One region of the Rhizobium sp. Root1204 genome, then DNA from elsewhere that is predicted to be linked to it. Evidence: riboswitches for the same ligand, from Rfam matches in the RefSeq annotation. Region 1 holds a riboswitch; the other holds the start of a gene.
What was found. A riboswitch is a leader RNA that binds a small molecule or an ion and turns the genes downstream of it on or off. The one in region 1 is predicted to bind thiamine pyrophosphate.

Region 1 (11,376 bases):
GGAGGTGCACAGGATATCCGGTGCTACACCGGCCTGTTCGCAGGCAAAGACAGTGCCGGTGCGCCCCCAACCGGTCATCACTTCATCGGCGATCAACAAAGTGCCGTGGCGTTCGGCGATCCGCTTCAACTCGCTGAGAACCGAGGCGGGATAGGTGAGCATACCGCCTGCCCCGAGGATGAGCGGCTCGATCAGCAAGGCGGCCACATCTCCCGTCGCACAGAACCGCTCGAAGGCATCCAGCGTCTCTTGTTCGCGGCCGGGCCTGGGGAACGGCAGGCGATCGACGCCGAACAGCATCGGCTCGTAGGCCGCATTGAAGACACCACGTTCGCCAGCCGACATCGTGCCGATCGTGTCGCCGTGATAGCCATGTTCCAACACGCAGATACGGCGGCGCTGGGCGCCGGAATTGTGGAAGAAGCCGAGGGCCATTTTCAACGCGACTTCGACGCAGGTCGAGCCGCTGTCGGAATAGAACGCGTGCGAGAGCCCCCGCGGTGCGACCCGCAACAGGCCGCGCGCCAGCTCTTCGGCTGGTTCATGGGTGTATTCAGCGAATATGATCTGGTCGTAGGTTTCGCATGCCGCCTGGATCGCCGCCGTGATCGCCGGGTGGCGGTGACCATGCGTGATCACCCACCAGGAAGATATGGCGTCGAGAATACGCGCGCCGCTGTCATCGGTCAGGTACGCGCCGCCGGTCTGGACAATGCGTTTCATCGCAGGTTCCAGCGCGTGCTGGGTGAAAGGGTGCCAGACTGGAGAACTCATGCCATTTTCTCCCGGAACGCGGAGAGTTGAAAGTTGTCGCGAAATACCTGGTGCAACGCATCTGGCGTCAACGGATCGAGACGCGGCAAGCGTCCGAGAATAAGCACCTTGCCCATCGCCGCGATGATCCGCTGGGTTTCGGCCTGCTCATCACCGATGAAGGCGACGCCGAAAATGGGAACGGCTCGGTGGCGCAGTGCTTCCAACGACAGGAGCGTGTGATTGATCGTTCCGAGCCCCGTACGGGCGCAGAGGATGACCGGGATCTGCCAACGCGCGAAGACATCGGCAAAGACGACCGTTTCTGTGAGCGGCACCAGCAGGCCGCCCGCACCCTCGATGACCAGAGGCACGGCTGTCTCCGGTGGCGTGATCCGCTCCGGGTCGATCTCGACATCGTCCAGCCGGGCCGCAAGATGAGGCGAGGCCGGTGTTTGCAACCTGTAAGTCTCGGGCAGGATACGGTCCGGCGGCAGGCGGCCGAGCCGATGGACGACCTGACTGTCCGTCTCCTCATCCAGTCCCGATTGCACCGGTTTCCAATAATAACCGCCAAGTGCCGCCGCCAGTGCGGCGGAAAACACCGTCTTGCCGATGCCGGTATCTGTGCCTGTCACCACGAAACGCCTCATGGTTTTTCCTCTGTCATTATGGCCGCCAGCCGAGTGAACATGCGGCTTATCGTTGGCCGGTCGACATTCAGCGTGATGGCGATGCGCAGCCTTGCCGTGCCTTCCGGCACCGTCGGCGGCCGGATGGCGCGGATATCAAAACCTTCCGCCCGCATGCGCGCCGCAACCCGGACGGCGCTTCCATTGTCGCCGATCAGAACCGGCAGGATTTGCGATCCGCTGCCGGCGACGCCGAGTTTCGCGGTCAGTTCGGCATTGGCGAAATTGCGCAGTTCGTCGAAATCGGTGCGGCGCTGCGGTTCATCCACCAGCGCCCGCAAGGCTTCGCGGACCGCAGCCGCCATCAGCGGCGACGGCGCGGTCGAATAAATGAAACCTCGCGCCCGGTTGACCAGGTAATCGCAAAGTACTGCGCTTGCGCCGAGCAGCGCGCCGGAGACGCCAAGCGCCTTGCCGCAGGTGTGAAGGACGATGACATTGGATCGGTTTTTCAATTCGGCAGCAAAGCCGCGGCCATCGGGACCGAAGACGCCAGTTGCATGGGCTTCATCGATCACCAGAAAACCGCCGTGCTTTTCGGCAAGGGCCGCAAGTTCCGTCAGCGGCGCACGATCGCCATCCATCGAATAAAGACTTTCCACGGCAATCCACGGATGGCCGGTTCCACCCTGACTGCGCCACTGTTCGATCGCCTGCGCAAAGGATCCAACGTCATTGTGGGCAGCGGCCGCAGTCTGCGCCTTGCCGGCCAAAATGCCTTCATGGGCGCTGGCATGTACCAGAGCGTCATAGACGACGAGATCGCCTCGCTGCGGCAGCGTCGAGAAAAGTGCCACGTTCGCGGCATAACCGCTGCCGAAATAGAGGACACGCTCTGCTCCGAAGAAGGAGGCCGCCTCAGCCTCCAGCGCTTCGTGCTCCGGGTGATTGCCGCGCAGCAGCCGGGAACCGCCAGCCCCCGTTGGAACGCCGCGCTGAAGGGCAAACGCAATCGCTTTCGCCAGCCGCGCCGATCCGGCAAGCGCCAGATAATCGTTCGAACTTAAATCAGCCCCGGCCTGCGGGACCAACATGCGCCGCCTGCCCTTCCGCTCCAGCCCCGCCAGAGTGGTTTCATAACGGGCAAGGCCCTGATCCATCATTCGCCCGGCCCCAGGTCCATCGGCTTCAGGCCAAGGCGGCGGAACAGGGCCGTGTCGTGATCCTCGCCCGGATTATCCGCCGTCAGCAGCGTATCGCCGGCAAAGATCGAGTTGGCACCGGCGAAGAAACAGAGCGCCTGCATCTCGTCGCTCATCTGCGTGCGCCCGGCCGAGAGGCGCACATGCGAACGCGGCATCAGGATACGGGCAAGCGCGATGGAGCGGACGAATTCGATCGGATCGACCGGCTCGGCATTGGCAAGCCGCGAGCCGGGGATCGGGATCAGCATGTTGATTGGAACGCTTTCCGGTGGTTCCGGCAGGTTGGCGAGCGTCACCAGCATGGAAATGCGATCGTCGGTCGTTTCTCCCATGCCGAGAATACCCCCAGCGCAGACCTTCATGCCGGCATCGCGGACATTCGCAAGGGTATCCAGCCGGTCAGCAAACGTCCGGGTGGTGATGACCTGCGGATAGAATTCTTCCGACGTGTCAATGTTGTGGTTGTAATAGTCGAGCCCGGCTTCGGCCAGCGTCCCAGCCTGCTGCGGCGACAGCATGCCGAGCGTCATGCAAGTCTCAAGCCCGAGCGCCTTGACCCCCTCGACCATCGCGACCAGCGTTTCCATGTCGCGATCCTTCGGGCTGCGCCAGGCAGCTCCCATGCAATAGCGGCTGGCCCCTTCGGCCTTGGCCTTGCGCGCTTCCGCCAGCACCTTTTCCACCATCATCAGCCGGGAGGCCTTCAGCCCCGTCGGAGAGCGTGCCGACTGGCTGCAGTACCCGCAATCCTCGGCGCATCCGCCCGTCTTGATCGACAGGAGCCGGCTGATCTGCACGGCATTCGGATCGAAGTTTTCTCTGTGAACCGATTGCGCCCGGAACAGCAGATCATTGAACGGGGAATTATAGATAATTTTTGCATCAACGAGAGAATGCCGCTCCGTTCCGGCGCTTTCATCGTGCGAATTTTCCTTTAAAAGACCCATTTCAATCGGGAAATCGGCAGAACTTTCGTTTCTCAGCATCATCCACCTAGCATGATAGATTAAAAATAATAATTATCTATAATTTATCCAAAGCCATGGAATCGCAACCGCCTTTTTGGTGTATGGCGTAAAAATTCCCGCAGTACGCGCCTCCATGATCCGGAGAGACGCACCGAAAGCAGTCAAAATCAGGAAAAAAGGAAGTGGAAAATAATTCTCAGCCGACGATGGCGAAGGCATCCCGCGTGGCGCCGGAGGCGTTACGGACGGGCTTCTGGCCTATCCATTGCACGTGACGCTCGAGGACAGGAGCGGCGTTCTCGATATTGCCCTGACGCAGAAAGGTCAGGATGGCGCGGTGATCATGATCGGTGCGCACTTCCCATTCCGACCGCCAACTGGCGAACAGGAACCGGGCACTGGCCGCATGCAGATCGCTGATCGCTGCAAGCAGCCGCGGCATGCCGCAGGGCGTGAGAATCAGCGTGTGAAAACGCCGGTTTGCCTCTTCCCAGGAGCGGACATCGCGGGAATTGTCACCCGCGACCGTCGCTTCTTCAGCCTGATCGAGGATCGCAGGCGTCAGATGCGGTGCCGCGTGGCGAAGGGCTAAAACCTCAAGCGCAGCGCGCATCTGCGCAACTTCGCGCACTTCCTTCAGATCGAAGGACGCGACCCGCACGCCCCGGCGTGGCTCGCTGACCGCAAGCCCCTGCGCCTCCAGCCGCCGGAAAGCCTCGCGCACGGGCACATGACTGGTCCCGAACTCCTCGGCAATATGGTCCTGGCGCAGCTTCGTACCCGGGTCCAATTGTCCGGTGACGATCCTGTCGGCCAGGATGCGGCTGATGCGGCTGGCAATCGTGTCTTCGCTCGCTGAGGTCATGTTTTATAGATAATTTGCCGGGGCGGCGCTGTCGAGGGCGCGCTTGTAATCATTGAACATCTTCACAGTCTTGCGACGGGCAGAGAGCAGCGGCCGGACGACGGCGCACCAAACGGCCCTTGACGCTTCGTCCAAAACTGTGCCTAGATTGGCACATTCACCAGGGGGGTCCCGACAAGGGGCTGAGATTCTGCTGGCGCGAACGGTGGCTTTTGCCACCCTCAAGCAGCGCAGTGACCCGTTGAACCTGATCCAGTTCATACTGGCGTAGGGACGGTGCAAGCGCTGCGACGACTCGGATTCCGTGTGCGGATTCGCGTCAGCGTCTTTTCATCATTCCGGCTCTGATGACTGGGTCTCCAACTTTGGAGCCTCAACCATGACTATTGCCGCCAAGAACCTCACTCCCACCGTTACCACCGGCCCGTTGCCGGCCTCCCGCAAGGTGCATATTCCGGGCGAACTCTACCCGGATATCCGCGTTCCCATGCGCGAAATTGCCGTGCACCCGACCTCTGGCGAACCACCCGTCTCCGTCTACGACCCCTCCGGCCCCTACACCGATCCGGCCCATCTCGTCTCGATCGATGCCGGCCTTCCCCGGCAGCGCCAGGCCTGGGTCACCGCCCGCGGCGATGTCGAGGCCTATGACGGCCGGCACATCAAACCGGAAGACAACGGATTTGCCACCGGTGAACGGCTGACGCCGGAATTTCCGATCCGCAATCATCCCCTGCGTGCCAGAAACGGCAAGGCCGTCACCCAGATCGCCTATGCCCGCGCCGGCATCATCACCCCGGAAATGGAATATATCGCCATCCGCGAAAACCTTGGCCGCAAGCCGCCGGAGGGTGCGCTGGTGCGCGACGGCGAGAATTTCGGCGCCAGCATTCCCGATCACGTCACGGCCGAATTCGTCCGCCAGGAAATCGCCCGCGGCCGGGCCGTCATCCCGGCCAATATCAACCACCCGGAATCCGAGCCGATGATCATCGGCCGGAATTTTCTGGTGAAGATCAACGCCAATATCGGCAATTCCGCCGTCACCTCGTCGATGGCCGAGGAAGTCGAGAAGATGGTCTGGGCGACGCGCTGGGGTGCGGATACCGTCATGGACCTGTCGACCGGCCGTAATATCCACAATATCCGCGAGTGGATCATCCGCAACTCGCCGGTCCCGATCGGCACCGTGCCGCTCTATCAGGCGCTGGAAAAGGTCAACGGCATCGCCGAGGACCTGAATTGGGAGGTTTATCGCGATACGCTGATCGAGCAGGCCGAGCAGGGCGTCGATTATTTCACCATCCATGCCGGGGTGCGGCTCGCCTATATCCCGCTCACCGTCAACCGCGTCACCGGCATCGTCTCGCGCGGGGGCTCGATCATGGCCAAGTGGTGTCTTCATCACCACAAGGAAAGCTTCCTCTACGAGCATTTCGACGAGATTTGCGACATTGCTCGCGCCTATGACGTGACCTTCTCGCTCGGCGACGGCCTGCGTCCCGGCTCGATTGCCGATGCGAATGATGCCGCACAATTTGCCGAACTGGAAACGCTTGGCGAACTGACCCAGATCGCCTGGGCGAAAGATTGCCAGGTCATGATCGAAGGCCCTGGCCATGTGCCGATGCACAAGATCAAAGAGAACATGGACAAGCAGTTGGAAGTCTGCGGCGAAGCGCCATTCTACACGCTTGGACCGCTGACGACCGACATTGCCCCCGGCTACGACCACATCACCTCAGGCATTGGTGCCGCGATGATCGGCTGGTTCGGTACGGCGATGCTCTGCTATGTCACACCGAAGGAGCATCTCGGCCTGCCCGACCGCAACGACGTCAAGGTCGGCGTCATCACCTACAAGATCGCCGCCCACGCCGCCGATCTCGCCAAGGGGCATCCGGCCGCGCAATTGCGTGACGACGCCTTGTCGCGCGCCCGCTTCGAGTTCCGCTGGGAAGACCAGTTCAACCTGTCGCTAGATCCGGAAACGGCGCGTTCCTTCCACGATGAGACCCTGCCGAAGGAAGCCCACAAAGTGGCGCATTTCTGCTCGATGTGCGGGCCGAAATTCTGCTCCATGCGGATTTCCCACGATATCCGCGCCGAGGCGCAGAAGGAGGGGCTTGAGGCGATGGCCGCGAAATTCCAGGCGGGTGGCGCGCTCTATATGCCCCTTAGCCCGGATGGCACCGTTGTGCCAGCCGGAGAGTGACCATGCGTATCCTCGTCAAAGGGGCCGGCGTTGCCGGCCTCACGGTCGCCTGGCAACTCTACCGCCACGGATTCGAGGTCACCATCCTCGAACGCGCCGAAAGGATCGGCACCGGCGCGTCAGGCTTTGCCGGCGGTATGCTGGCCCCCTGGTGCGAGCGGGAAAGCGCGGATGAACCCGTGCTGACACTCGGCCGAGTGGCCGCCGACTGGTGGGAGGCTGCACTCCCCGGCCATGTGCAGCGCTGCGGCACGCTGGTCGTCGCGGGCAGCCGTGACACTGGCGAACTGGACCGGTTTGCCGGCCGCACCACCGGCTGGGAGTGGCTGGACGAAGCGGCGATTGCGGCACTGGAACCGGACCTCGCCGGCCGTTTCCGCAAGGCCCTGTTTTTCCGACAGGAAGCCCATCTTGATCCACTGCAGGCATTGTCCGCGCTGACCGGAGCGCTGGAGGAAACGCGTATGCGTTTCCTGTTCGGCGCCCGGGGCGTCCCAGCGGAAGCCCATTATGACCGCACCGTCGATTGCACCGGCCCGGCACAGATCGGGTTGCTTCCCGATCTTCGCGGCGTGCGTGGAGAGATGCTCCTACTCGAAACCGGCGAGATAAGCCTTTCCCGCCCCATCCGCCTGCTGCATCCACGTCACCCGATCTATATCGTGCCGCGCGGAAAGAACCGTTTCATGGTCGGCGCGACCATGATCGAAAGCGATGATGCCGGCCCCATCACGGCCCGCTCGCTGATGGAATTGCTGAATACCGCGTATGCACTCCACCCCGCCTTTGGCGAGGCGAAGCTTATCGAAACCGGCGCGGGCGTGCGCCCTGCTTATTCCGACAACCTACCGCGCGTAACCGAGGAGGGGCGCACCCTGCATGTGAATGGCCTTTACCGCCATGGCTACCTGCTCGCCCCCGCCATGGCTGGAGAGGTGGCACGGCGTCTCCTTGGAGAACAAAGACAAAGGATGGCTTCATGATTTTCATCATCAACGGCGAGGAACAGCAGGTCGCGGCGGCAACACTCGCCGACCTGCTGGCTGCTCTCGATTACGAAGGCGAATGGCTGGCGACGGCCGTTAACGGTGAGCTTGTGCATCGCGAAGAGCGTAGCGGATTTCCGCTCGGTGAACGCGACCGGATCGAGATCCTGTCGCCGATGCAGGGGGGCTAATGATGTTGACGCTCTACGGAACCTCGGTATCTTCGCGCCTGCTGCTCGGCACCGCCCGGTACCCCTCTCCCGCCGTTCTCGCCGAAGCGGTTCGGGCATCGAGAACCGATATCGTCACGGTGTCGCTGCGCCGGGAAACAGCGGGCAGCCGCACCGGCGGCGCCTTCTTCGAGCTGATCCGCACGCTCGGCGTCCGGGTTCTACCGAATACAGCGGGCTGCCATACTGTTTCCGAAGCAGTTTTGACCGCCAAGATGGCCCGCGACTTGTTTTCCACCGACTGGATCAAGCTCGAGGTGATCGGCAATCATGACACGTTGCAGCCAGACGTCTTCGCGCTGGTCGAAGCGGCCCGCATTCTGAGCGGTGAAGGCTTCAAGGTCTTTCCCTACACCACCGACGATCTTGTCGTGGCGGAAAAGCTGCTCGATGCGGGTTGCCAGGTGCTGATGCCCTGGTGTGCTCCCATCGGCTCGGCCATGGGTCCCGTAAACCTGCCGGCACTGCGTAGCATGCGGGCAAGCTTTCCCGAGGTGCCGCTGATCGTCGATGCCGGTATCGGCCGGCCATCGCATGCCGCCACCGTCATGGAACTCGGTTTCGACGCCGTTCTGCTGAACACAGCCGTTGCAGGAGCCGCCGATCCGGCTGCGATGGCCGCCGCCTTTAGCGGCGCGATTGATGCGGGCCGCATAGCATTTCACGCCGGCATGCTGGAGCCGCGCGACATGGCCGTTCCCTCGACGCCCATCATCGGCAAGGCGGTGTTTTCATGAAGCTTGATCCCTTTTACCTGATCGTCGACAGCGCCGACTGGATCGATCGCCTCGTGCCGCTCGGCGTCAAGCTCGTGCAGTTGCGGATGAAAGACAGCACCGATATTGAGCTGCGAACGGCCATCCGACGCGCCAAAACGGTCTGTAGCGCCCACGGTTGCCAGTTGATCATCAACGACTATTGGCGCGTTGCAATCGAGGAAGGCTGCGATTTCGTCCATCTCGGTCAAGAGGATCTCGCCGAAGCCGATGTCACCGCCATTCGCGCCGCTGGGCTCAAGCTCGGGCTCTCCACCCATGATGCGACCGAACTGGAGACGGCGCTTGCGGCTGCGCCGGACTATGTGGCGCTCGGGCCGGTCTGGCCGACCATCCTGAAGAAGATGAAATGGGCGCCACAGGGGCTGGAGAAAGTGCGCGACTGGAAGACACGCGTCGGCGCGCTGCCGCTGGTGGCGATCGGCGGCATCAATATCGACCGGATCGACGGCGTCTTTGCCCATGGCGCTGATAGCGCCGCTGTTGTCACCGACATCATCCTCAATGCCGATCCGGAAGCGCGGACCCGTGAATGGATTGCACGCACGGCGCGTTTCCGGTGAGGGCGTTTCGATGAACCACGTGCCCCACGTGCTTGTTGTCGCCGGCTCGGATTCGTCCGGCGGCGCCGGGATCGTGCGCGATATCGAGACGCTGGCCGCCTTTGGCGTCAAGGCTTCGGTGGCGATCACCGCCGTCACGGTTCAAACACATAAAGGCGTCGAGCATATCGATGCCGTTCCACCCGACCGCGTGGCGCAGCAGATGCGTGCCGCGCTATCGGCCAATCCAATTGCCGCCATCAAGATCGGCATGCTCGCAACCGCAGAGACGATTGCCGCTGTTGCAACGGTGCTTGCGGACAACCCCGGCATTCCTGTGGTTCTCGACCCGGTTCTGGTTTCGACGTCCGGCCGCACCCTTCTTGCTCCGGCCGCGACGGCCGCGTTACGCGATCTTTTCACGGCATGTACGCTCATCACGCCCAACCTGCCGGAGCTTTCAGTGCTGGCGGCATCGATGGTTGCCACATCGCCCGGCAGTGTGGGTGACCAGGCCCGGAGCCTCTTGAGGGTTGGAGCAAAGGCGGTTCTGGTCAAGGGCGGACATGCCGGTGGCGTGGAAGCCATCGATCTGCTCTTCCAACCGGACCAGATTGATCGATCCTTTGCGTCCCCTCGCCTCGCTGCGGCGATGCGCGGCACCGGCTGCATGCTCGCCAGCGCGATTGCCGCGCGCCTGGCCTTTGGAGACCCGCTCGCGGCGGCAATCGCCCAGGCCAAGGCCTTCGTGCATGGAAAGTTCCGCGAAACGTGAACAGCCATTTACCCGCCGATCTGCGATGATCGCAGGCGAAGAAATACCTTGGGCTGCATCGCTCCATCCTCTTTTGCTAATCTTTCTTAGGGATAGCGCTTCGGACGCGCTATATTTCGGAGGTGAAGACCGTGGTGGAGAGATTCGCGCCGATGCCGCATGACATGAATGGTAAGAGTAACCAGCGTGTAGAAACCGACGACGAGCAGCCCTTCTTCGATCAGCTCCGCATGATGCAGCGAGCCTTTGTCGCCTCGCCCGTCCGCAAGACCATCATATGGCTCTCAATCGGGATCATTACCGTCATATTGGCGACTGCGGTCGGGCAGATCTTGCTGAACCGATGGTACAAACCATTCTACGATACGCTCGAGCGGCGTGATCTCTCCGCGTTTCTAATGCAGTTCATCACCTTCGGCCAGATTGCCGGTACGCTGCTGATCCTCAATGTGCTGCAAACCTGGCTCAACCAGTGGATCCGGATCAAATTGCGTGAGGGGCTGACGCTCGATCTGATCGGCGAATGGATGAAGCCGGCGCGGGCCTTCCGCCTTGCCAATGCAGGCGCCATCGGCATCAATCCCGATCAGCGCGTGCACGAGGACGCCCGTCATCTCGCCGACCTGACGGCGGGCCTTACCATCGGCCTGTTCCAGTCGGGCATTCTGCTTGCCAGTTTCGTCGGCGTTTTGTGGTCGCTTTCGTCCGGCTTCATTTTTCACATTGGCGGCTATGATCTCAATATTCCCGGCTACATGGTCTGGGCGGCCTTCCTTTACGCCGGGACCGCTGCGGCCGTGAGCTGGGTGGTCGGACGCCCGCTCGTCAAGATCAATGGCGACCACTATGCGCGGGAAGCCGCCCTGCGCTTCTCACTGATGCGGGTCAACGAACATATAGAAGCGGTGTCACTGTCCTCCGGCGAGGCCAATGAAAAGCGCCGTCTCCAGCGTGATCTGGCCTCGGTTCTGGAAATCAGCAACAAGCTGATGATGGCCCTGACACGGCTGACATGGGTCACGTCAGGCTATGGCTGGCTTACGGTCGTCGCCCCTATCGTCATCGCAGCCCCCGTCTATTTCAATGGTGATCTCAGTTTCGGCGGCCTGATGATGGCCGTTGGCGCGTTCAATCAGGTGAACACGTCGCTACGCTGGTTCGTCGACAATATCGACAGCATCGCCGACTGGCGGGCAACGCTGCTTCGGGTCGCCGCCTTCCGCTCCGCAATCCTGATGACCGACGAACGGCACGAAAACGACAAGCGCATCGAATTTGCCAAGGCTGAGGGTGACCGCCTGACCATCGACCGCCTGGAAATCGCCCTCCCGTCCGGCTGCATCAAGCTCGCCGACCAGCATATCGAAATCGGGCCCGGCGAACGCGTTCTCGTGACCAGTGATTCGGATGTGGAAAAAGCGCCATTCTT
Region 2 (11,376 bases), on a different contig from region 1:
TTGCCCCGTTATGGAAAAGAGGGAGATCGCCGCTAATCCGTATCCTTGCCGGGGGTGGTGCAGACCTGTTCGAAGGAGGTGACGAAGCGGTCGAAGAGGAGGGAGAAGCTGGCGACGTCTTCTTCCGGCCAGTCGGCCAGCACGCTGTCGATGACGTTACGCTTGACCGCCTGGATTTCGCCCATCAATTGCTGGCCGAGCTCGGTCATCACGACGATGATGCGGCGGGCATCGGCCTGCGAGGCCTCGCGCCTCAGAGCGCCGCGCGCCACCATTTCGCCGACGATGCGGCTGGCGCGGGAGGGATCGATGCGCATCATCCCGGCGATGGTGCCGACCGTGACTTCGCCCTCCGGTTCGGCCCGCCTGACGGCATCGAGAACGTCGAGATGGGTGATTTCGAGACTGGGCGCGACATTGCTGATGGCGAGGCGCGCCAGCACGCGGCGGCCGATCATCGTGCGCCAGCGGCCCATCGAGCGGCCGATCAGGGCGCGGCTGGCCTCGGGCTCTCCGGTCTCAGATGTGCATTCCAGGGGCAAAGGTGCGTGATCCATGGCTGATCCTAGCAAAACAAGCGCGATCCATAAAGCATGAATATGCTCTCGGCATAAATGTGCTGTTGACAAATATATGCTAACAGCACATAAATTGCCAAAACCAACCGGAACGCTCCCATGGACATGCACATCGCGCCGGCGCCGCTCGTTTCGAGCCCAGCGCTGCGGCTCACCCTTTTCTTCTTCCTGATGACGGCTTTGTTCATGGCGACGCTGGACAACCAGATTGTCGCCACCGCGCTGCCGACCATTGTTGGCGAGTTTGGCCAGATGGAGCGTTTCGGCTGGATCGGCTCGGCCTATCTGCTGGCCACCTGTGCCGTCATGCCGCTTTACGGCAAGCTGGGCGATCTGTTCGGCCGCAAATATGTGATGGTCACGGCGGTGACGATCTTCACGCTGGGGTCGATCGCCTGTGGTCTTGCCGTGTCGATGAACACGCTGATTGCCGCCCGTGTGCTGCAGGGCCTGGGTGGCGGCGGCATCATGGTATCGATCTTTTCCATCAACGCCGATCTGTTCGAGCCGCGCGAGCGGGCGCGCTACCAGAGCTATTCCAGCCTCGTCCTGATGGCCTCCGGGGCCGTCGGTCCGGTACTTGGCGGGGCGATGAGCGACCATTTCGGCTGGCGCTCGATCTTCCTCATCAATATCCCGATCGGCATCGCGGTGCTGATCGGCCTGTTCGTCTTCCTGCCCTACCGCCGCCCGACACGCCGTCCGACCATCGACTATGCCGGTGCGCTGCTGCTGGCGGGTTCGGTAACCTGCGTCGTGCTTCTGGGCGACGGTGCCGAACTGTTTGGCTCGCTACTTTCATTCGGCAGTCTGGCGATCGTTGCGCTCGGCGTGGTCTGCGCGACGGCCTGGGTGGTTGTCGAGCGCCGGGCGCCGGAGCCGATCGTTCCCCTGACACTGTTTCGCAACCCGACATTCAGCCTGATGCTGGTGATTTCGCTGGCGAGCGGTGCCGTCGGCATCGGCATGGTCAACTATTTCGCGCTGTATCTGCAGACGACGACGGGGCTGTCGCCGTCGCTGGCTGGCTTGCTGTTCATCATGCTGACCGGCGGTATCGTCTGCGGCTCGCTGACGGCAGGGAGGCTGATTTCGCGCTCGGGCCGCTACAAGCCGTTTGCCATCGTCAGCGCCAGCCTGACGGTTCTGGCCTTGCTCATCTTTACCCAGATTGAGCCCGGTACGCCGCTTTATGTGATTTGCGCGATCATGGCGCTGCATGGCATCGGCATCGGGTTTGGCCAGCAGGTGCCGATCGTCGCGGTGCAGAACATCGCCTCGCGTGGTGATGTCGGGGCGGCGACCGGCGCGGTCACCCTGTCACGGATGGGCGGCGCCTCGATTGCCATCTCGATCTATGGTGCAATCATCGCGGCAGGTCTTGCCCGCGGCGCCACGGCGATCCCGGGTGTTGCCGATATCGAAAAGCTGACGCCGCTGGTGCTGTCGACATTACCGGAGGCGACCCGCCAGCTGGTGGCTGATAGCTATACGGCCGCCTTCCTGCCGCTGTTTTTGACGGCTGGCGGTATCTCGCTGATCTCGCTCATCGCGGCCATCAGCCTGAAAGCGGTAAGGTTGCCGCAGAAGCCGGCGGCATGAGGGGCTGGCCGTCGTCTTTCGGCCGGTACTTCAGCCTTTTTTGCGCCAGTAGTGGTCGGAGATGTTCTGATAATTGGTGATGATCTGGGCGGCGATTTCGGGATTTCCGCCTTCAAGCGTTTCGGGGTCGGCGCCGCATTGCGACAAAAAAAGCTGTTGTTGAGCGGTGGCCGCAAAGTAATCATATGCCGGCGCTTCGTCCTGCGCGCCAATCGAACGCAATTCATTGGCGGTCTGCGTGGTGGCATCCTCGACAGCTTTGTAGATGGCCGCCATCATTGCTTGCTCGGCTCGTACCATTATGCCGCTGATTTTCTGTTCGGCGGGGGTAAGGATGCGGCACGTCTCGGTCATCGGGCGTATCTCCAGTATCACTCTAAATTTCTCAATCAATAAGGCCCCATGTCATGGGATTATGTCCGCTTTGCGGTAATCGGGCGGGGCAACAATCCCCACTTGCCAAGTATTTCGCCCGGGTCTAAACCTCCTCCTGCTCTAACGGGGTGCCGGCCGTTCTTTTATGGAACGTTCGGCTGAGAGGCTATTCAAAAGCCAACCCGAAGAACCTGATCCGGTTTGTACCGGCGGAGGGATTAGACGGCACATTCCAGCGCCCTATTCCCAATTTTGGATTTATGAGGAGGCGCGGATGCGCAAGGCAATCATTCCATTTCTCGCAGCAGCTGCTGCATTCACCATCGCGTTTTCCGCCTCGGCCGAAGACAAGGTGCTGACGGTCTATACCTATGAAAGCTTCACCAGCGAATGGGGGCCCGCCGCCAAGGTGGCGGAAGCCTTCGAAAAGACCTGCGGGTGCAAGGTTTCCTATGTCAGCGTCGCCGATGGTGTCGAACTCCTGACCCGGCTGAAGCTCGAGGGTGCGTCGTCCAAGGCCGATATCGTGCTGGGCCTCGATACCAATCTTGTGTCCGAAGCCAAGGCAACCGGCTTCTTTGCGCCGCATGGCATCGACACCTCGGCCGTCAAGGTTCCCGGTGGTTTCACCGACGATACCTTCGTTCCCTATGATTACGGCCATTTTGCCGTGGTTTATGACACTGAGACGATGAAGGAGCCGCCGAAGAGCCTGAAGGAACTGGTCGAGGGCGATCCGAACCAGAAGATCGTCATCGAGGATCCGCGCACCTCGACGCCGGGGCTTGGCCTGCTGCTCTGGATGAAATCGGTCTACGGCGATGAGGCCGGTGCCGCCTGGGCCAAGCTCAAGGATCGTGTTCTGACCGTCACGCCAGGCTGGTCGGAAGCCTACGGCCTGTTCACCAAGGGCGAAGCGCCGATGGTGCTTTCCTACACCACGTCGCCTGCCTACCATATGGTTGCCGAAAATACAGACCGCTATCAGGCTGCTGCCTTTTCCGAAGGCCACTATATCCAGATTGAAGTCGCCGGCATGACCAAGGCTGCCAAGGACCCGGCGCTCGCCAAGGATTTTCTGACCTTCGTCACCGGCCCTGAATTCCAGTCGATCATCCCGACGACCAACTGGATGATGCCGGTTGCCGCCACCAAGGAACCGCTGCCGGAGGCATTCGGCAAGCTGGTGGCGCCGGAAAAGACGTTTCTGATGTCGTCGGATGAAGTGGCGGCTAACCGCAAGGCCTGGATCGACGAATGGCTGGCTGCGATGAGCAAGAATTAGCACCTCGTTTGGGCAAGGCCTGCCCCTCATCCGGCCTGTCGGCCACCTTCTCCCCGTTGTGACGGGGAGAAGGGATTTGCGGCAAGCTCTGTCATCCCCTCTCCCCGCGTGCGGGGAGAGGGCTAGGGTGAGGGGCCAAGGTTCTCAGGTGGCTGGAGGTCTGGATTGATGAGTGGCTGGCGGCGATGAACAGGAACTGGATGTGCCGGGACGATCATTTCTTCTTCTCCCCAGCGGGGAGAAGTGCCGAGCGACTGCGAGGCGATGAGGGGGCGGTTCGGCACATTCTGAGTGTTTGGCCCCCTCATCCGGCCCTGCGGGCCACCTTCTCCCCGCTGGGGAGAAGAAAGGGCGAGGCGACGCCCGAAAGCAATACGAAGCCATCATGATCAACCGCATGGAACGACGTCTGACACTGACTGCCGGGGCGCTATGCCTCGGTGGCATTGTGCTGTTCGTCTGTCTGGCGGCGGTGGCACTCCTGGCTTTCGACGAGCCGGGATCCGCCAATGACGGCGTGGTGTTCGATGCCTATGTCTGGCGCGTGGCCCGGTTCACGCTGCTGCAGGCGTCGCTTTCGACCGTTCTGTCGATTGTCTTTGCCATTCCGGTGGCGCGGGCCTTGGCGCGGCAGGCGGCGTTCCCCGGCCGTGTCTGGATCATCCGGCTGATGGCGCTGCCGCTGGGGCTGCCGGCGCTCGTGGCAGCTTTGGGACTGATCGGCATCTGGGGACGGCAGGGCGCTTTGAATACCGCGTTGGTGGCCATCGGTCTCGACCAGCCGGTCAGCATCTACGGCCTGTCGGGCATTCTCGTTGCCCATGTCTTTTTCAACATGCCGCTCGCCGCCCGGCTGATGCTGGGCGGGCTGGAGCGTATTCCCGGCGAATACTGGCTGGCCGGGGCCAATCTCGGCATGCGGCCGCTGTCGATTTTCCGCTTTATCGAATGGCCGGTGATCCGTGGGCTTTTGCCCGGCATTGCCGGGCTGATCTTCATGCTTTGCGCCACCAGCTTTACGCTGGTGCTGACGCTGGGCGGCGGGCCGGCGGCGAGTACGATCGAGGTTGCTATCTATCAGGCGCTGCGCTTCGATTTCGATCCGCCACGGGCTATCGCGCTGTCGCTGCTGCAGATTTCCGTGACCGCCGCGCTGCTGGTTGCGATCCGGCTGCTCACACCTGCGGCAGACGAGGGGCATGGCGGCGGGCGCAGGGTGCGCCGCTTTGATGGACGCGGTGGGTTTGGTCGGGCAGGCGACGGACTGGTGATCGCGCTTGCCGTTCTGTTTCTGGCTCTGCCGCTCGGCTCGGTCGTCTCTTCCGGCCTGCGTGCCGATCTCGTCAAGCTTGCCGGGGATCCGATGGTGCGGCGGGCGCTGATCACCAGTATCGTCATTGCGCTGATCTCGGGGCTGCTTTGTGTTGTCTCCGCCTCCCTCATGATCCGGGCGCGGCAGGCAGCCCTGTCGTCGAGGCGGCCAGCGGTGCTTCTTCGGGGGCTGGCTGTGGGGATTTTTGCCAGTTCGTCGCTGGTGCTGCTGGTGCCGCCGGTGGTTCTGGGGGCTGGCTGGTTTTTGCTGTTGCGGCCGTTCGGAGATGTCGCACGATTTGCGCCGCTGCTGGTCATCCTGATCAATACGCTGATGGCGCTGCCTTTCGTTTATCGCGTGCTGGAACCGGCAATGGCCACGCATACGGCCCGCACGGCCAAACTTGCGGTCAGCCTTGGTCTCAGCGGCTGGCATCGTCTGCGGCTGATCGATTGGCCGGGTTTGCGCAGGCCGTTGCTGATGGCGCTGTCTTTTGCCTGCGCCCTGTCACTTGGCGATCTCGGCGCCGTGGCGCTGTTCGGCTCGCAGGATATGGTGACGCTGCCCTGGCTGCTGTACAGCCGCATGGCAGGTTACCGCTCGACCGATGCGGCGGGCCTGGCCTTGTTTCTCGGGCTTGTCTGCCTGGTGCTAACGATCGCCGGGACGCCGCGGGCAGGGGCTGACGATCAGAGGAGAAAAGATGTCACTGCCTGAAACGGATATCGCTGTTCGTCTCGACAACGTGCGGGTCCAGTTCGATGAAACCGGACTACATTTCGATTGCGCCGTCGGCAAGGGACAGATCGTTGCCGTGACGGGGGCATCCGGTTCCGGCAAGTCGACGCTGCTCAATGTGATCGCCGGGTTCGAAACACCGGATACCGGCCAGGTTGAGATTCTCGGGAAAGATGTTGCCGGGCGCGATCCTGCCGAACGGCCGGTCTCGGTGATCTTTCAGGAGCACAACCTGTTTGCGCATCTCGACGTCGCCACCAATATCGGTCTCGGCATCGATCCGGCACTGAGGCTTGGCATCAAGGAAAAGGCGAAAATCGCAAGCGCGCTACTGCGCGTCGGACTGGAGGGGTTTGGCAAGCGCCTGCCGCCGACCTTATCCGGCGGCGAACGCCAGCGGGTGGCGCTCGCCCGGGCGCTGGTGCGCCGCAAGCCGGTCCTGTTGCTCGACGAGCCGTTTGCGGCGCTCGATCCGGGCCTGCGGGCCGGGATGAGCAGCCTTCTGCTTGATCTGCACCAGCAGGAAGGTCACACGATCCTGATCATTACACATCATCCTGACGACGTCCGGACGCTGGCAGACAGTGTGCTCTTTCTCGACAAGGGCCGCATTCTCCTGCATGAGCCGGTGACGCAGTTTCTCGAGCATACCGATCTTCCGGCGGTCGCCCGGTTTCTGGGGCGATGAGCATCGCCTGCGATGCTTTTGCCACAATTTGAACGACACCCTGTGCGACGGCGCTTTGGCTATCTTGCGCGTTCACGTTTGGGTGTGCGTTGCCGGGATATCACGGGGAAACTATTTCTATGGGTGTATGCTAGGCACGCATGGCGCGAATAGGTTACAGCAGGTCATTGCCGTAACTGGCGCCAGACCTATTTATACGGCTGTAAAGAATACTGAATTTGCATCCGCGCGATCAACTGACTGTTTGCGCGGCTGGGCTGAAGACTGGAAACGAGCTGAGGCGATGAGCAGAACGGCAGGAACGCAAAAGCGGGATTCAGGAACGGGCTTCGGCGTGTCCTATCGCGCCGTCGCGGCGTTGTTCGGGGCCCTGCTCCTGTCGGGTTGCCAGTCGGTGATCGAGCAGACCTATGAGCCCAAGGTTTCGCCGTCCTCCAATCCGCAGATCGTCGAGGAAGTCCAGAAGAACGATCCGCGCGCCCAGGTCGGCGCCCGCGAGCATCCGCGCATCGTTGCGAGCTACGGCGGCGAATATCAGGATCAAAAGACCGAGCGGTTGGTTGCCCGTATCACCGGCGCTTTGACGGCGGTTTCGGAAAACCCGAACCAGTCCTATCGCATCACCATCCTCAACTCGCCCGCGATCAACGCCTTTGCGCTGCCGGGTGGCTATCTCTATGTGACGCGCGGCCTTCTGGCGCTCGCAGACGATGCCTCGGAAGTGGCCGCTGTGCTCTCCCACGAGATGGCACACGTGACCGCCAACCATGGCATCGAGCGGCAGCAGCGCGAAGAGGCAGAGGTGATTGCCAGCCGCGTCGTGTCCGAAGTGCTGTCGAGCGATCTGGCCGGCAAGCAGGCATTGGCGCGGGGCAAGCTGCGCCTGGCGGCCTTCTCGCGCAATCAGGAATTGCAGGCCGACGTCATCGGTGTGCGCATGCTCGGCGAAGCCGGGTACGATCCCTATGCGGCGGCACGCTTCCTCGATTCGATGGCAGCCTATAGCCGGTTCTCCTCGGTCGATCCGGACAGCGACCAGAGCCTGGACTTCCTGTCGAGCCATCCGAGCGCGCCGCAGCGCGTCGATCTCGCCCGCCGCCATGCCCGTGCCTTTGGCGCAGAAGGCGCTGTCGGTGATCGCGGCCGCGACTATTATCTCGCCGGGATCGATGGCTTGCTCTATGGCGACAGCCCGCAGGAGGGTTATGTCCGTGGCCAGACGTTCCTGCACGGAACGCTCGGCATCCGTTTCGATGTACCGGCCGGCTTCCAGATCGACAACAAGGCCGAGGCGGTGCTTGCGACCGGGCCGAACGAGACGGCAATCCGCTTTGACGGCGTGGCCGATGCGCAGAAGCGCAGCCTGACCGACTATATCGGCAGCGGCTGGGTAACCGGCCTGCAGCCGGATACGATCCATGCCGTGACGATCAACGGGCTTGAGGCGGCAACGGCACGGGCATCGGCGGAGCGCTGGGATTTCGACGTCACCGTGATCCGGATCGACACGCAGATCTACCGGTTCCTGACCGCCGTGCCGAAGGGCGCGCCGAGCCTGGAGCCGACGGCCGATGTGCTGCGCGCCTCCTTCCGCCGCATGACGCCGCAGGAGGCCGCGGCCCTGAAGCCGCTGCGCATCCGTGTCGTGACCGTCAAGGCGAACGATACGCTGGCCACGCTTTCGGCCCGGATGATGGGAACTGACCGCAAGCTCGATCTCTTCCGGCTGATCAACGCCATGCAGATCACCTCGACGGTGAAGCCGGGCGACAAGGTGAAGATCATCTCGGAATAGATGCAGACGGCTGGAAGGCTGATCAGTCTTGCCTCAATAGTCGGCAAGCATCATCGATCCGTCCTTGCCGAACTGCGGCTGAATGCCGAGCAGGGGGCCGGCGCGGCCGATGATTTCCTTGATCATCGGGGCGGCGGTCGATGCCGCCGTGCGTCCGCCGTTCTCGCCCGTTTTCGGCGCATCGATAATCGACAGGACAATGTATTTCGGCTTGTCCATCGGGAAGCCCGCAACGAAGGCGTTGAAGTTGATGTTGCTCGCGTACCGGCCGTTGATGACCTTGTCAGCCGTTCCGGTCTTGCCGCCGACATTGAAACCGGGGACTTGCGCGTGGCGGCCTGATCCGTTTGAACCATTCCAGTTGAAGAGATAGCGCATGTCGGCGCTTGTCTTTTCCGTCACGACCGTGCGGGAGATCGCCCCTGCCTCTTCAAGTGTCCGGGGCAGAAATGTCGGCGGAATCAGGGTCCCGCCGTTGATCAGCGAGGCTGCCGCAACGGCGGTCTGCAACGGCGTGGTCGCTACCCCGTGACCGAACGAGATGGTCACCGAGTTGATCTTCTTCCAGGCTCTGGGCTGCGTCGGCGTCGCCACGCCCGGCATTTCCGTTTCCATCTTCGACAGGAGCCCCAGCCGGGTCAGGAATTCCTGATGGCCTTCAATGCCGACCATATCTGCCACGGCGGCCGTGCCGATGTTCGAGGAATACTGGAATACCTCGACGATCGAGAGGGGGCGGTTCTTGCCCTTGAAATCCTTGATGGTGAAGCCGCCCATACGGATCGGGCGGGAGGCGTCGACAACCGAATTGAGGTCGATCTTTCCGGCGTCGAAACCCATGGCCAGCGTAAAGCTCTTGAAGGTCGATCCCATCTCGAACGTGGCGTTGCTGATGCGGTTGAACCAGCCTTTTTCGTATTCCTTGTCGATGCTGCCGTCCGGCAGTGTCCGGGATGGCTGATTGGGGTCGTAATCGGGCACCGAGGCCATTGCGAGGATCTCGCCGGTCTTCATGTCCAGAACCACGGCGCCCGCGGCTTCCGCCTGATAGTTTTGCATTGCCCGCGCGGCGACCTCGCGGACGATATGCTGAACACGCAGGTCGATCGATAGTTTGACCGGTTCCAGCGGTACATCACCCGTCAGGCCGGCGGCGCGCAGATCGGCCAGCCCCTGCTGGTCGATATAGCGCTCCATGCCGGCAAGGCCCTGATTGTCGACGTTCACATGGCCGAGAATATGCGATGCGGTGGGGCCGCCCGGATAGAAGCGGCGGTTTTCGGGCCTAAAGCCGATGCCGGGTATGCCCAAGGCGAGGATGTCCGATTGCTGGCGCGGGGTCAGCTGGCGTCTCAGCCATTGAAACGCTGAATCGGATCGCAGTTTCCGGTGGGTGTCGCTCCAGTCGAGATTGGGAATGACGGTTGAGAGTTTTTCGACGGCTTCGTCGGCATCGACGATTCGGCGCGGCTCGGCATAGAGCGACATGGTTCGAAGATCCGTTGCCAGCAGCTGCCCGTTGCGATCGACGATATCCGGCCGCGAGGCAACTGCCGAGACATTGTCACCGATCGATGCGAGGGCGATGGGTTCCGCAACCCCAAATTGAACAAGACGGGCAAGGGCCGCGAGGAAGATCACGGCAAAAGCGGCAATGACGATGCCGAGCCTGGACCTGGTATCCATTCTACGCTTGGCGGAGCCGACGAAAGCGCGGGCGCTTTGGGCGTTTTTTCTCTGCACATTGAAATGCGCGCGGCTCCGAAGTCGGATGACAAAAGCAATCATTCGGAACAATACCCCCGCAATGCTGGTGACAGCGAGCCTGAACGGCTCGGCCGCCGCCGGGGGAACATGGATGCAGCCGGGGCGCATGCCAATCAAAGAGGCGATCAGCAGCTGCGGAACATTAAAGTTGCATTAATATACATTTAAAGTTGAAACGATTTGCTTGAGCCTTAGTTAACTTTTTCTCCCGTTCCAGCGCGCTTCGTCCGCGTGGCGCGCCCTGCCCTCGACATTCCCCGCTACGATGTCCGGCGGGCGATGCGGCCGCCGGTCACGCCCATCGTGCCCTTGGCTTCGTAGAATGCTCTCTTCTGCTCGTACATCAGGGTATCGGCGCGCTGGACGAGCGCTTCCATGGATTCGCCCTGCTCGCTGGTCGCGACGCCGAAGGACAGGGTAAGGGGAGCGCTCGAATAGAACTGGTTGTTGATCTTCAAGAGTTCGTTGATCGTCTCCATCATCGCGCCTGCCGCCTTGATGTCCGCACCTGGCATCAGCACGGCGAACTCGTCGCCGCCGATCCGGGCGGCATGGTTGGGCTGCGAGACAGCGCCGTTGAGGATTTCGCCGAACCGCCGCAGCAATGCGTCGCCAGCGTCGTGGCCAAGCTGGTCGTTGGCCTCCTTCAGGCCATTGAGATCGATAATGATCGCTGAAACCGGCCGCAGCGATTTCCGTTCCAGCCGGTTGATTTCCTCAGCGTAGAAGGCGCGATTGTAGAGTTTCGTCAGGACGTCATGCTTGCCGAGATATTCGAGATAGGCTTCGGCTTTCTTGCGCGCGGTGATATCGGCCAGCGCCACCTGAACGCGGGACCAATCGTTTTCGTGTCCGGGGAAGACGGAAAAATGCAGCAGGATATGCCGCTCGGACCCATCCAGCGCGTAGTTGACGATTTCGCGGTGATGGAAGAGGTTGCCGTTCCAAAGCTCGATCAATTGCTCGCGGAACGGCTTTTCCATATCGTCGCGGAAGATATCGCTCAACCGTTGAAGCAGCGTCATGCGATCCGGAGCGCAGAACAGATCGAGTGTCGCCTGATTAACGTCGATGACACGGATTTCGCTCATGCATTGGGTGACGAATTCCGGATGGACGTCCATGAATGTTCGAAAGTCGCTGATGCCGCGATTGCGGATATCCTCGATCAGAGCCTTGATGCGGCTGAAGTCCTCGATCCAGAGCGACACCGGCGAATGTTCGAAGATGCCTTCG

Region 2: another riboswitch for thiamine pyrophosphate. It lies ahead of thiB (thiamine ABC transporter substrate binding subunit); the one in region 1 lies ahead of thiC (phosphomethylpyrimidine synthase ThiC).

Annotation. Positions count from the first base shown of each region.
Region 1 is NZ_LMCZ01000001.1:96,508-107,883, forward strand. Features, by position in the region: gene ASC96_RS00490 (adenosylmethionine--8-amino-7-oxononanoate transaminase) at 1-774, opposite strand, end outside; gene bioD (dethiobiotin synthase) at 771-1,406, opposite strand; gene ASC96_RS00500 (8-amino-7-oxononanoate synthase) at 1,403-2,548, opposite strand; gene bioB (biotin synthase BioB) at 2,545-3,537, opposite strand; gene ASC96_RS00510 (GntR family transcriptional regulator) at 3,755-4,423, opposite strand; TPP riboswitch at 4,576-4,715, shown strand; gene thiC (phosphomethylpyrimidine synthase ThiC) at 4,803-6,638, shown strand; gene thiO (glycine oxidase ThiO) at 6,641-7,621, shown strand; gene thiS (sulfur carrier protein ThiS) at 7,618-7,815, shown strand; gene ASC96_RS00530 (thiazole synthase) at 7,818-8,591, shown strand; gene ASC96_RS00535 (thiamine phosphate synthase) at 8,588-9,193, shown strand; gene ASC96_RS00540 (hydroxymethylpyrimidine/phosphomethylpyrimidine kinase) at 9,204-9,947, shown strand; gene ASC96_RS00545 (ABC transporter ATP-binding protein/permease) at 10,079-11,376, shown strand, end outside.
Region 2 is NZ_LMCZ01000006.1:371,557-382,932, forward strand. Features, by position in the region: gene ASC96_RS09310 (MarR family winged helix-turn-helix transcriptional regulator) at 33-557, opposite strand; gene ASC96_RS09315 (MDR family MFS transporter) at 678-2,180, shown strand; gene ASC96_RS09320 (hypothetical protein) at 2,211-2,534, opposite strand; TPP riboswitch at 2,670-2,790, shown strand; gene thiB (thiamine ABC transporter substrate binding subunit) at 2,830-3,840, shown strand; gene thiP (thiamine/thiamine pyrophosphate ABC transporter permease ThiP) at 4,226-5,869, shown strand; gene thiQ (thiamine ABC transporter ATP-binding protein) at 5,862-6,578, shown strand; gene ASC96_RS09340 (M48 family metalloprotease) at 6,862-8,373, shown strand; gene ASC96_RS09345 (penicillin-binding protein 2) at 8,407-10,161, opposite strand; gene ASC96_RS09350 (sensor domain-containing diguanylate cyclase) at 10,401-11,376, opposite strand, start outside.